DNA from 3 places in the Bradyrhizobium sp. 153 genome. Region 3 is predicted to be linked to each of the others. Evidence: predicted binding sites of a transcription regulator. Region 3 holds the regulator's gene; each other region holds the start of a gene.
The links. The regulator PhoB, encoded in region 3, activates phosphate uptake and scavenging genes when phosphate is short. The targets are predictions, from matches to a motif close to TGTCATNNANCTGTCAT.
Positions count from the first base shown of each region.

Region 1 (4,182 bases), on a different contig from region 3:
CACCTATTCGCACAAAGCTCGACAGGACGAGAGTTGATTGTGCGACGAGCAACGTCAATGCGAACATCCGAGGGCGCTCGCGCACGACAGCGCACTCTCGATCGCAAAACTCGACGGGTGGCTCGCGACATGCGGAGCTCACAATCTGTGTTAGCTTGCTGAAGAGAGGACTTCCCGGCCGTATCGGCACCTCGTCGGCAGATAGGCTAATCCGTGTCCCGATTCGCGCAAATCGCGCCCGCTCACTCCTATGGTGAGTAGCGTTTTCAACTGTTGAAATTCGCGATTTGCTGGATCAAGGTGAAGACTTTGCATTCTCAACGGGACCAATGGCACTCGCAATCGGAACTTCGCGGGTCGATGCCGGCCACGTCGATCATGATGACGTGGCGCTCGGGGCGGCGGCTACACCGTCACTTTTCATAAGAAAGCTGCCATTCAACTCATTCTAGAGAGAGCTTGAATCGCACGTAGCGTCATATTGTACGCTATCGATTGCGTAGAGTTGCGCTTCGGTTGCGGCATTTGGGACGACATTTATCGCGGACGTGTCGAGTTATGGACAGTACCGCCAATGGCATGACTGATGCTTGTTGGAATAAGCGAGACGTTAGACCAACCCCATCGACGCATGTGCACTCGACAGCCGTCCAATCCTGCTGGACTGGGGCGCTAAGGAGAGAGCCGTGGCGCTTTCTTCATCTGTCGCGATCGCGCTTGCGACCGTGCCGTGTCGCGCTGATGGACGACGAATCGAGAATGATGCATGGGCGAACCGGCATGAGATGCAAATCGACGGTCCCCTCAAGGTCTCTTTGTTCCAAACGCGGAGCGCGGAAGTGGACAATATAGAATCGATGACTCTACAGGAGCTGCGCTCCGCAATCAGTGGCGGCAGGGTCTTGGAGATAACTACGACAACGGGCTGTGTCGTCGGATGTTCTTATTGCCCGCAGGACAAGTTTGCCGAACGGCAAAGAGCGATATCCGACGTGAAGCATCTTTCTCTCCAAGATTTCAAGCGATGTCTGGCGCGCGTACCAGCAGCTGTCGACATCAGCTTTTCCGGGTATTCGGAGCCTTGGCTCAATCCGGCTTGCACCGAAATGGTTGAGCATGCCTATGCTTGTGGCCATGGAATCCGAATTTTCACAACCCTGGTAGGGATGAACGGGCGGGATCTAAGACGCTTGCGTGCGCTGCAGTTCCGCGTTTTCCTGGTGCATGTTTTTGATGACGGCACGCACATGGATAGTGGTCTCGTCAGGCGCAACTATGTCGATTTGATGCGCCAACTTGTCGATGCCGACATTTCATCGTTGCTCTTCATAGTCATGGGCGAGGTGCATCCCGAATTTGTCGGCATAATTCCTGACGAAGCGCTGGTTCGCTCGCGTCCGCCGGGCAGCAGGGCTGGCAACAGCGAGAAGATGGTTGGAGCGCGGCAGCCAATCGTTGGAGCACTGACATGCCCTGACGAACGGCAATATCGTAATGTTCTTCTCCCGAACGGCGACGTTACTTTCTGCTGCATGGATTTTGAGCGACGACACGTCCTGGGCAACCTTCTCCGCGACAGGTACAAGGATCTCTTCGAAGGGGCAGCTTTTTGCAAGATTGCCGATCGCATGAACGGAACGGACGGCTTTCTACTTTGTCGATCGTGTGAATTCGCCGAACCAATAACGTCGGAATGCTGATTTTTGAGAGAAGTTGACCCCTCGAAGCGAATCGCGAGCCCTGGCAAGGGTGGCCTTCCAGCTCATCACCACATCAGCCGCGGGACGACCCTGCCATAAACGGAGGGCCGCCATGGCCTGGAGCATTTTGTTGGTCGCCGGCCTGCTGGAGGTCGCCTGGGCAATCGGCCTCAAATACACTGAGGGCTTTACCAAGCCCGTTCCGTCCGTGCTCACGCTCGCGGCCATGGCCGGCAGCGTGATCCTGCTCGGCCTTGCGCTAAAGACGCTGCCCATTGGAACTGCTTATGCGGTTTGGACCGGCATCGGTGCGGTCGGCACCGCAGCGCTCGGGATCATCCTGTTCGGAGAACCGGCCGCCGCGTTTCGCCTTGCCAGCATCGGGCTGATCGTCGCCGGCATTGTCGGGCTGAAGCTCGTGTCCTGACGAAAACATCGAAAGCATTGACCCCACCAGGTCAGCGCCGCAACGATCGCCGAGGCCGGCGCGTCATTCTGCAGGCATAGACGATCGAGCTGGCCACGTTCCAGCGCACCGCTGAGGGGCGCGGCGCCCATAATGGCGAGGAAAGTGGCCAAGCACAAGATGCTGATGCAAGGCCTCTGGGCCGAGACCATCTGGCCGCGACCTGGTCGTGACGCGAAAGCCCTAGCGCACGATACGCCAGCCGCCCATCAGGGTCCCACCGGCATCGGTCTGGCACAATAGCACCACCCAGAACGGCACGAAGAATTCGCTGCCGAGATCGCCGTGCGAATAGAACGGCAATGAACCCAGCGGATCGCAGTCCAGGTGAGCTTGCGATCTCTGAGTGAGCTCAGCTCCGCTCCTCGAATTACCGGTGCGACTTCATTGTGTGGTTCCAAAGAAGCTCCATCACCCAATCTCTTTCGCAGGAGCGTTCATGAAATCACCGGCGCACGGCATTCGATTCGTGTTCGACCTCAGACCCGCGGCTTGTTTAAACAACGACCGCTATTGTCGGGTGGACGACATCGCGATTGAAAAACGCCGGGAGCTTGCATCGTGCCCGTCGGCACAGAGTCTGCACACAACGAGGGCATGGGAGCGACGCTGCGAGTTCAGTGGCTCACGCTTCGTTCTGGAAGGCGCGCACTTCGTGTTCGGGAGGTGATATGCGATCTGACGTTCTTGTTCGGGCTGCCGCAGCAGTTGCGCTCGTCGCATGCGGTGTTGCTCATTCAGCGGATCTCCAGCCAGTTGTCAGCGAGCCATGCTGTTTCCAACCGAACGAACAGCTGCATTGTCTTCTGTGGCATTGTTGTGATCGGCGCGTGCAAGGCAGGTCCACACGTCTTTGTCACCGAAACCGCTCATGTGTGTTAGGCTTCTTACCCGCCCGGCCAAATGCTGGCCTATGTCGGAGCAGCCGTGGCTTGAAAAGGCAATCGCGGCCGATATCGCCAACAGCAGCGAAGTCCGGAAAGGTACCTATGCGGCGTTCCCGCGGCAAAGGGCGCAATTCGACTACCGTCGTTTCGATGGCCCCTGGGAGGCGGCGTTGAGCAAGCGTCGCACCTGCTTGGTCCATCAGATTTGAGCGCGAGTGTATGAGTTTTGGCGGGACAGCATCTGGCGACCTCTGGGAATCAAGCTGCGCGCTCTGGGCATGTCAAAACCTGAAAGTTTGAGGCGAATGGCGTGGAGGTAGGCTGCATCCCAAGCTTCATTCGTGTTGCCTACCTCGCCCAGTGGTGCCTTGAACGCCAGTAGCCTTCTTTCTTCCGCTCAACCTGTACCCAGCGGAATCTGATTGTTGTTCCGTGCCACGCCTTTGTCTTGTTTAGGCTCCGGAGAGCCCGCCATTCTTCCGAGTAAATGCGGCTCTCTCTCGAACTCGAAAAGGCGCCGCCTTGGCATGACCGCGAGTCCATGGTTCCGAAGAATTACGCCGAGAACGATGGCGTTCCTGCGGAGCTTGCGATTTTCTGTCTTGCGACTTTCGCGCTTACGAGAGCTTGAGACCATCCTACTTCTTTGAGCATGGTTGGGCGGCAGTGGTAAGCTTCACTGCCGGTCGAGGCCAGCTCGCCCGTGACTGCCACTCTGTGCGGAACCGACTCTGGCATATATTCTGGTGTGGGGAATACGAGTCAAGGGTGTGCATTCGCGTCGTCAGAACAGCTGGCTGGTCGACCACCTAACCGAATGCACGCTCGATATAGCCAAGGTACGGCAAAGCTGCCCGCCCACAAGCCCCGTCCGGCACGATCGGCCGCGCGTTGCGGAGCGTGGTATCGTCCCCTGGAGTATCGCGCCCAATCGAGCACCAGACCGTTACGCACCAACCATTCTGCGAGATCGATGCCATCAGCTGAACAGATCGCCATCGTCCGTCCACACTCATCCTCCAGGACTGACAGACAACTGACTTCGCGCTCTGCAACGAAGCTTTCAAGATCGCTCGCGGCCCTGAGGCCACATCGATATTGATTGACGTTGATATCTCGGCACATTTGA
Region 1 covers NZ_JADPKH010000073.1:38,478-42,659, forward strand. Annotated here, with positions in the region: gene IVA91_RS16290 (radical SAM/SPASM domain-containing protein) at 687-1,700, shown strand; gene sugE (quaternary ammonium compound efflux SMR transporter SugE) at 1,813-2,127, shown strand; gene IVA91_RS16300 (inorganic phosphate transporter) at 2,350-2,469, opposite strand; gene IVA91_RS16305 (thermonuclease family protein) at 3,816-4,182, opposite strand, start outside.
Region 1: IVA91_RS16300 (inorganic phosphate transporter) is a predicted target of PhoB. The motif match lies at 2,680-2,696, and genes of this name have one in related genera.

Region 2 (4,182 bases), on a different contig from region 3:
ACAAGATCGATCCCGATGCCGCCATGCAGGCCGGTCTCGATCGCGATTTTGACCTTGGTGCCGACGCCATCGGTGGCGGCGACCAGGACGGGGTCCTTGAAACCGGCCGCCTTGAGGTCGAACAGGCCGCCGAAACCGCCGATCTCGGCGTCGGCGCCGGGCCGCGCGGTGGCGCGCACCATCGGCTTAATCAGGTCGACGAGGCGGTTGCCCGCGTCGATATCGACGCCTGAATCGGCGTAAGTGAGGCCGTTTTTGCGGTCGGTCATGCCCGATTTCCAGTGGGTTTGCGGCTGGTTACGTCGAATTCCGGGGACACGCAATGGCAAGCGTGGCGCCCCGCCTTATAGTATGTAGATATCAACCGGTTCAGCCTCCCAAGGGGCCGGATCCGAGGTCAGGCCGGGTGCCGGGAAGCGCCGCGTGAGTATTCCGAATATCATTACCCTGGGCCGCATCATGCTGGTCCCGATCATCGTCTGGGCCATCGTGTCGAGCCAAATGGAGGTGGCGTTCGCGGTCTTCTTGATCGCCGGTATCAGCGACGCCGTGGACGGCTTCCTGGCCAAGCGGTTCAACATGGCGAGTGAGCTCGGCGCCCTGCTCGATCCGCTCGCGGACAAGGCGCTGCTGGTCTCGATCTACATGGCGCTGGGCATCTGGGGGGCGATTCCGCGCTGGATCGTCATCCTGGTGGTCTCGCGCGACATCATGATCGTCGCCGCCGTGATCGTATCCTGGCTGTTCGACCGGCCGGTCGAGATGAAGCCGTCAAAGGTGTCCAAGCTCAATACTGTGGCACAAGTGGCATTCGCGGCGCTGGTGCTGGCGGCGCTTGCCTTCGGCTTCAAGCCGGCACCCTATGATATGATCCTGATGGGCCTCGTCACGGTGTTCACGCTCTCCTCGGTGTCGCTCTATCTCGTCGAGTGGCTGCGGCACATGAGCACGATCGAGGCCAAATGAGTGGATGTGGCCCCGCAAAAGGCCAACTCCCGCTCGAAAGTCGAATCTTTTCAAACGAGGCCGGGACGCCGGCATGGAGCAAGGCAAGCGTGGCAGGCCGCGTTCATCCCCGACAATTGGCGTTTTCGCTTCCGCATGCGGAAAGCCTCAGCCGGGACAATTTCCTCGAGGGCCCCGCCAACGCGGCCGGTCTCGGCCTGATCGACGCCTGGCCGGAATGGCCGAACCGGATCATGTGGCTGACCGGCCCCGAAGGCAGCGGCAAGAGCCATCTCGCCGCGATCTGGGCCGAGGTATCAGGCGCCCGCTCGACCACGGCCAATGCGCTGGCCGCCGCCGCGGTCCCGGGCGCGCTCGCGACCGGAGCGCTGGTCGTCGAAGATCTCAAGGCGAAAGAGTTTGACGAGCGCGCCCTCTTCCACCTGATGAACCTCGCCCGCGAGGATGGCGCCTACGTCCTCTTCACCGGGCGCGAGCTACCCGCATCGCTCGAGATCGAGCTTCGCGACCTACGCTCGCGTCTGCGCGCCGTGCCGGTGGTCGCGTTGCGGTCGCCGGACGACCAGCTTTTCCGCGGCCTGATCGTCAAATTCTGCGCTGACCGCCAGCTCACGGTGGATGAGAGCATCGTCAGCTACCTCGCTACCCGGCTGGAGCGATCCTCGGCCGCCGCCCGGCAGGCGGTAGAATTGCTCGACAGCGAGGCCCTGCGGCTTGGCCGCCCCGTCACCCGGGCGCTGGCGGCCGAGCTGCTTCGGGACGTCTGACCAGTTCGCTGGCACCAGCCGCTTGACGCGGCGGAGCGGCGGAACATCAATGTCATCGAAACGTCATCGCTCTAACACATGCTCCCACCGATTTTGCGCGTAAGTCGCAATTGGGGTGAACTGGATGGATCGACTTCTCATGGACTCTGCGCAAGCTGTTGAAATCAAAGAAAAAGCCCCGGAAACGGAGAGCCTGCCGGCGATCGCTTCGAGCCCCGAACGGTTCATCAACCGCGAGCTGTCCTGGCTGCATTTCAACCGCCGTGTCCTGGAAGAATCGGTCAATCCCAGCCATCCCATGCTGGAGCGGGTGCGATTCCTGTCGATCTCGGCAAACAATCTCGACGAGTTCTTCATGGTCCGCGTCGCCGGCATCAAGGCCCAGGTGCGCGAGGGCATTGCCGAGCGCAGCCCGGACGGCCTGACCCCGTCGGAGCAGCTTGCCTTGATCAATCGTACCGTCTCCCAACTTGCCTCCGACCAGCAGGCGATCTGGCGCGACCTGCGCGGCACGCTCGCCGAGGTCGGCATCGTCCTGGTCGACGGCAAGGACGTCACCAAGCCGGAACGGACCTGGATCGAGGACTACTTCCTCAATAACGTGTTCCCGCTGCTGACTCCCCTCGCAATCGATCCGGCCCACCCCTTCCCGTTCATTCCTAGCCTCGGCTTCACCATCGCGCTCCAGCTCACGCGCGCTGCCGACGGCAAGCAGATGAACGCCCTGATCCGCATGCCCGGCAAGATCGACCGCTTCATCCGCCTGCCGGCCGAAGGCAAGGCCGTCCGGCTGATTTCGCTGGAGCAGGCAACCGCCCTGTTCATCAACCGTCTCTTCCCCGGCTATAATCTGCATGGCCAGGGCGCTTTCCGCATCATCCGCGACTCCGAGCTCGAAATCGAGGAAGAGGCCGAAGACCTCGTTCGCCTGTTCGAGACCGCGCTGAAGCGGCGCCGCCGCGGGTCGGTGATCCGGCTCGAGATCGACGCCAAGATGCCGGAGCAGCTGCGCAGCTTCGTGCAGCATGCGCTGTCGACGGCTGACGACGAGGTGTTTCTCGTCGACGGCGTGCTCGCCATGAACGAGCTTTCGCAGCTCACTCGTCTCGACCGTCCCGACCTCGAATTCACCCCTTACGTGCCTCGCCATCCCGAGCGCGTGCGCGAGCATGCCGGCGACGTCTTCGCTGCGATCCGGCAGAAGGATCTCATCGTCCATCACCCCTACGAATCCTTCGACGTGGTGGTGCAGTTTCTGCAGCAGGCCGCGCGCGACCCAGATGTAGTCGCGATCAAGCAGACGCTCTACCGCACCTCCAACAACTCGCCGATCGTGCGTGCGCTCGCCGAAGCCGCCGAGGCCGGCAAGTCGGTCACGGCGCTGATCGAGCTGAAGGCGCGCTTCGACGAAGAGGCCAACATCCGCTGGGCGCGCGACCTCGAGCGCGCCGGCGTGCAGGTCGTCTACGGCTTTCTCGAACTGAAGACGCACGCAAAGCTCTCGATGGTGGTGCGCCGCGAGGGCGGCAGCCTCACAACTTACGTGCATACCGGCACCGGCAATTATCACTCGGTGACCGCGCGCATCTACACCGACCTCTCCTACTTCACGTCGGACCCGACCATCGGCCGCGACGCGGCTCGCGTATTCAATTTCATCACCGGCTATGCCGCGCCGAGCGATCTGGAGAAGATGGCGGTGTCGCCATTGACCTTGCGCAAGCGCATCATCGAGCACATCCAGGGCGAGACCGCGCATGCACGGCACGGCCGGCACGGCGCGGTCTGGATGAAGATGAACGCGCTGGTCGACCCCGACATCATCGACGCGCTCTATGAGGCCTCGCAGGCCGGCGTCCAGGTCGAGCTCGTGGTGCGCGGCATCTGCTGTCTCAGGCCCGGGATCCCCGGTCTGTCGGAGAACATCCGTGTCAAGTCGATCATCGGACGTTTCCTGGAACACGGCCGAATCTACTGCTTCGGCATGGGCCAAGGCCTGCCGAGCGCAAAAGCGGCTGTGTATATCTCCTCGGCCGATATGATGCCGCGCAACCTCGACCGCCGCGTCGAGGTGCTGTGTCCGCTGCAAAATCCCACGGTGCATCAGCAGGTTCTCGAACAGATCATGGTCGCGAACCTGAAGGACAATGAGCAGAGCTGGCAATTGTTGCCGGACGGGTCCTCAACGCGTATGAAAGCCGCGAAGGGCGAGGAGCCTTTCAACGTCCACAACTACTTCATGACGAATCCGAGTCTGTCTGGCCGTGGAAAGTCGCTCAAGGAATCCTCGCCGCGCCGTCTCACGCGGCGTAATGAACGTCATCAATCCTGATCCCGGATTCTCAACGTGAAGCAGCCGCGCAAGCGCGGCTCGAGCGTCGCGGTCATCGACATAGGTTCGAACTCGGTCCGCCTCGTCGTCTACGAGGCGCTGGCGCGCAGCCTCATT
Region 2 covers NZ_JADPKH010000027.1:63,563-67,744, forward strand. Annotated here, with positions in the region: gene purM (phosphoribosylformylglycinamidine cyclo-ligase) at 1-269, opposite strand, end outside; gene IVA91_RS06565 (CDP-alcohol phosphatidyltransferase family protein) at 424-966, shown strand; gene IVA91_RS06570 (DnaA/Hda family protein) at 1,056-1,733, shown strand; gene IVA91_RS06575 (RNA degradosome polyphosphate kinase) at 1,873-4,065, shown strand; gene ppx (exopolyphosphatase) at 4,081-4,182, shown strand, end outside.
Region 2: IVA91_RS06575 (RNA degradosome polyphosphate kinase) is a predicted target of PhoB. The motif match lies at 1,784-1,800, and genes of this name have one in related genera.

Region 3 (4,182 bases):
GATCTCTATCCGGGCCAGCGCGCCACCGGCCAGCTGTTGCTCGACCAGACCAATATCCTCGATCCCAAGCTGGACCTCAACCTGCTGCGCGCCCGGGTCGGCATGGTGTTCCAGAAACCGACGCCGTTCCCGATGACGATCTACGAGAACATCGCCTTCGGCATCCGCCTCTACGAGAAGATCTCGAAGTCCGAGATGGACGACCGCGTCGAGAAGGCGCTGCGCGGCGGCGCGCTGTGGAACGAGGTCAAGGATAAGCTCAACGCGTCCGGCTTGTCGCTCTCCGGCGGCCAGCAGCAGCGCCTCTGCATCGCCCGCACGGTCGCGGTGCGGCCCGAAGTGATCTTGTTCGATGAGCCCTGCTCGGCGCTCGACCCGATCTCGACCGCCAAGGTCGAGGAGCTGATCCAGGAATTGTCCGAGAACTACACGATCGCGATCGTCACCCACAACATGCAGCAGGCGGCGCGCGTCTCTGATAAAACCGCCTTCATGTATCTCGGCGAGCTGATCGAGTTCGACGACACCAGCAAGATCTTCACGTCGCCGAGCGACCGGCGTACGCAGGATTACATCACCGGCCGGTTCGGCTGAGGAGACGGGACATGGGTACTGAACATACCGCAAAGGCCTTCGATACCGACCTCCAGGAGCTCACTCGCCTCGTCGCCGAGATGGGCGGCATCGCCGAGCGCATGATCGTCGATTCCGTCGACGCGCTGATCCGCCGCGACGTCGCGCTCGGCCAGCGCGTCGTCACCACCGATGCCGAGCTCGACGCGCTTCAGAAGCGCATCGAGGAGCGCGCCGTGCTCACCATCGCCCGCCGCCAGCCGATGGCGGTGGATTTACGCGAGATCGTCGGCGCCATGCGCGTTGCCACCGATCTCGAGCGCATCGGCGACCTCGCCAAGAACATGGGCAAGCGCGTTGCGGCGCTGGAGACGGACTTCCATCCGCTGAAACTGTTCCGCGGCCTGGAGCACATGACCGACCTCGTGCAGCAGCAGGTCAAGTCGGTGCTGGATGCCTATGCCGCGCACGATTTGCCGGCGGCGATGGCGGTGTGGAAGGGCGACGAGGAAGTGGACGCCATCTGCACCTCTCTGTTCCGCGAGCTCCTCACCTATATGATGGAGGATCCGCGCAACATCTCGTTCTGCATCCATCTGATGTTTTGCGCCAAGAACATCGAGCGCATCGGTGATCACGCCACCAACATCGCCGAGACCGTGTTCTACATGATCGAGGGGCAGGCGATCACCGACAAGCGGCCGAAGGGCGACATGACGACCTTCGCCACGACGGTACCGAATACCTAGGGAGCGACGACAACATGGGCGCACGCATTATGGTGGTTGAGGACGAGGAAGCTCTCACCGAGCTTCTCCGTTACAACCTCGAAGGCGACGGCTATGACGTGGAGACGGTAATGCGCGGCGACGACGCCGACACCCGCCTCAAGGAACACATCCCCGATCTGATCGTGCTCGACTGGATGCTGCCGGGACTGTCCGGCATCGAGTTGTGTCGGCGGCTGCGCACCCGTCCCGAGACCAAGCAGCTCCCGATCATCATGCTGACCGCGCGCGGCGAGGAAAGCGAGCGGGTGCGGGGTCTTGCGACCGGCGCCGATGACTACATCGTCAAGCCGTTCTCGGTGCCGGAGCTGCTCGCGCGCGTGAAGGGCCTTCTGCGGCGCGCAAGCCCCGAGCGGCTCGCCACCGTGCTCGCCTATGGCGACATCGAGCTCGATCGCGACAAGCGCCGCGTCGCGCGCTCGGGCCGGCCGATCGATCTCGGCCCGACCGAATATCGCCTGCTGGAGTTCTTCCTGGAGCATCCCGGCCGCGTGTTCTCGCGCGAGCAGCTGCTCGACAGCGTCTGGGGCCGCGACATCTACATCGACGAGCGCACCGTCGACGTCCATATCGGCCGCCTGCGCAAGCTGCTCAATCTCGGCCGCGAGCAGGACCCGATCCGCACCGTCCGCGGCGCGGGTTATGCGCTGGATGATCGGTTTGCAAAGGCGGAGCAGACGTAGGCCCAACTGCGTCACCAAGCTCGGTCGTCGTCCCGGACAAGCGTAGCTCCCGGCAACGCGCAGCGTTGTCCGGAGCGAAGCGCCGATCCGGACGCATAGCCACAGGACGTGGTTGTTGCGCGAAAAGGTAACTCCGAGTCCCCGTAACCACGGCTTGCGGTGGCTATCGGTCCCGGTCCGGCGCTTCGCTTGTCCGGGACGACGTCGGGTTTGTTGCGCCGTCACCGCGTGACGGCTGCCGGTTCGATCTCAGGAAATAATCACCGCGTGCTCGGCTTCGGTGCCGCCCGCCGGCGATCCGCTGCCGGCTGATAGGCGACGCGCGAGTGCTGGGCGCAGTAGGGCAGGCCTGACAGCGCCTTGCCGCCACAGAAGAAGAAGTCCGGGCTGGAGGGATCGCCGACCGGCCAGTGGCACGTCGCCTCGTTCAATTCCAGCAGCGACAGCCGCTGACTCATCGGCACCACGTTGTCGTAGGTGACCGGTTCGGCCTCCACCTCGACCTCGAAGGCCTGCGCCAGCGCGGTGTTGCCGCGCGAGATCGGCCGGGTCACCCGCATCATATGCTGCGCGGGCCGCGCCTTGCGCGGCCGCGGCGCTGCCGATGAAGGGCTCTTGGCGCGGCCCGACAGGCCGAGCCTGTGCACTTTGCCGATCACGGCATTGCGGGTCACATTGCCGAGCTCGGCCGCGATCTGGCTGGCCGAAAGTCCGGCCTCCCAGAGCTTTTTCAGCTGCTCGACGCGATCGTCGGACCAGGTCAAAACCGTCATTGCACCCTTTCCCTCGTTGCGCGCCGCCATCCTGGGGCCTCACAGCGAATGCTTAAGCCTTGAAAAACCCGTGCCGTCAGAATCCCTTAAGGCTCGCCGGGCGCGTGACTGACGCCCGAACGTTTACGCCGGTACATGAGGACTCTTGGGATCAGAACCGCTGCACGAGATGTCGTATCTGACAGTCCAAACGCTACAATATGGCGTGACTCCCGCGCAAGAGTCCGCCGACTCGCTTCCACATGTTCCGTGGTGAAAACCCCGCAAGATCGGCACCGCAAGACTACGGATTTCGCGTTTCGCGAGGCTTTCCGGGCGGCATTGACACCCGTCTTGCCAGGCATAAGATGGTGACGCGTGCCGCCCTTAAAAGGCGGCACGTTTCGTTTTCCGGACCGGTCAATGGTGCGCTGCGCAAGGCATGCCAGGCAGGTCTCAACGTCCAAATGCAACATCCAAGTGATGGTCATGACCAACAGCGCCGCGCCGCATCTGCTTCCCGTTTTCGCCAGGGCGGACCTTGGCTTCGAGCGCGGCGAAGGCTGCTGGCTGATCGCGACCAATGGCGATCGCTATCTCGATTTCACCTCGGGCGTCGCCGTGAACGCGCTCGGCCACGCCCATCCTGCGTTGGTCAAGGCATTGCAGGAGCAGGCGACCAAGCTCTGGCACATGTCGAACCTGTTCCAGAGTCCCGATGGCGAACGGCTTGCAACGCGTTTGTGCAACGAAAGTTTCGCGGACTTCGTGTTCTTCTGCAATTCCGGCGCCGAAGCGTTGGAATGCGTGATCAAGGTCGTGCGGCGCTATCATGCGGCCAAAGGCCATCCCGATCGCTATCGCATGATCACCTTCGAAGGCGCCTTCCACGGCCGCACGCTGGCGACGTTGGCGGCGACGGGCTCGGCAAAATATCTTGAAGGTTTCGGCCCGCCCATGGATGGCTTCGACCAGGTCCCGCATGGCGATATCGAGGCCGTGAAGAAGGCGATCGGTCCGCAGACCGCCGGCATCCTGATCGAGCCGATCCAGGGCGAGGGCGGTGTGCGTTCGTCAACACCCGCCTTCCTCAAGGCGCTGCGTCAGCTCTGTGACGAGAAGGGCCTGTTGCTCGCGTTCGACGAGGTGCAGACCGGCATGGGCCGCACCGGCGATCTGTTCGCGCATCGCCGTCTCGGCGTCACCCCCGACGTGATGTCGCTGGCGAAAGCGCTCGGTGGCGGCTTCCCGATCGGCGCTTGTCTTGCCACCGCGGAAGCGGCCTCCGGCATGACGCCCGGCTCGCACGGCTCGACCTTCGGCGGCAATCCGCTCGCGATTTCCGCTGCGAACGCCGTGCTCGACGTCATGCTCGAGCCCGGCTTT
Region 3 covers NZ_JADPKH010000037.1:262,940-267,121, forward strand. Annotated here, with positions in the region: gene pstB (phosphate ABC transporter ATP-binding protein PstB) at 1-594, shown strand, start outside; gene phoU (phosphate signaling complex protein PhoU) at 606-1,322, shown strand; gene phoB (phosphate regulon transcriptional regulator PhoB) at 1,337-2,044, shown strand; gene IVA91_RS11005 (GcrA family cell cycle regulator) at 2,305-2,817, opposite strand; gene IVA91_RS11010 (aspartate aminotransferase family protein) at 3,286-4,182, shown strand, end outside.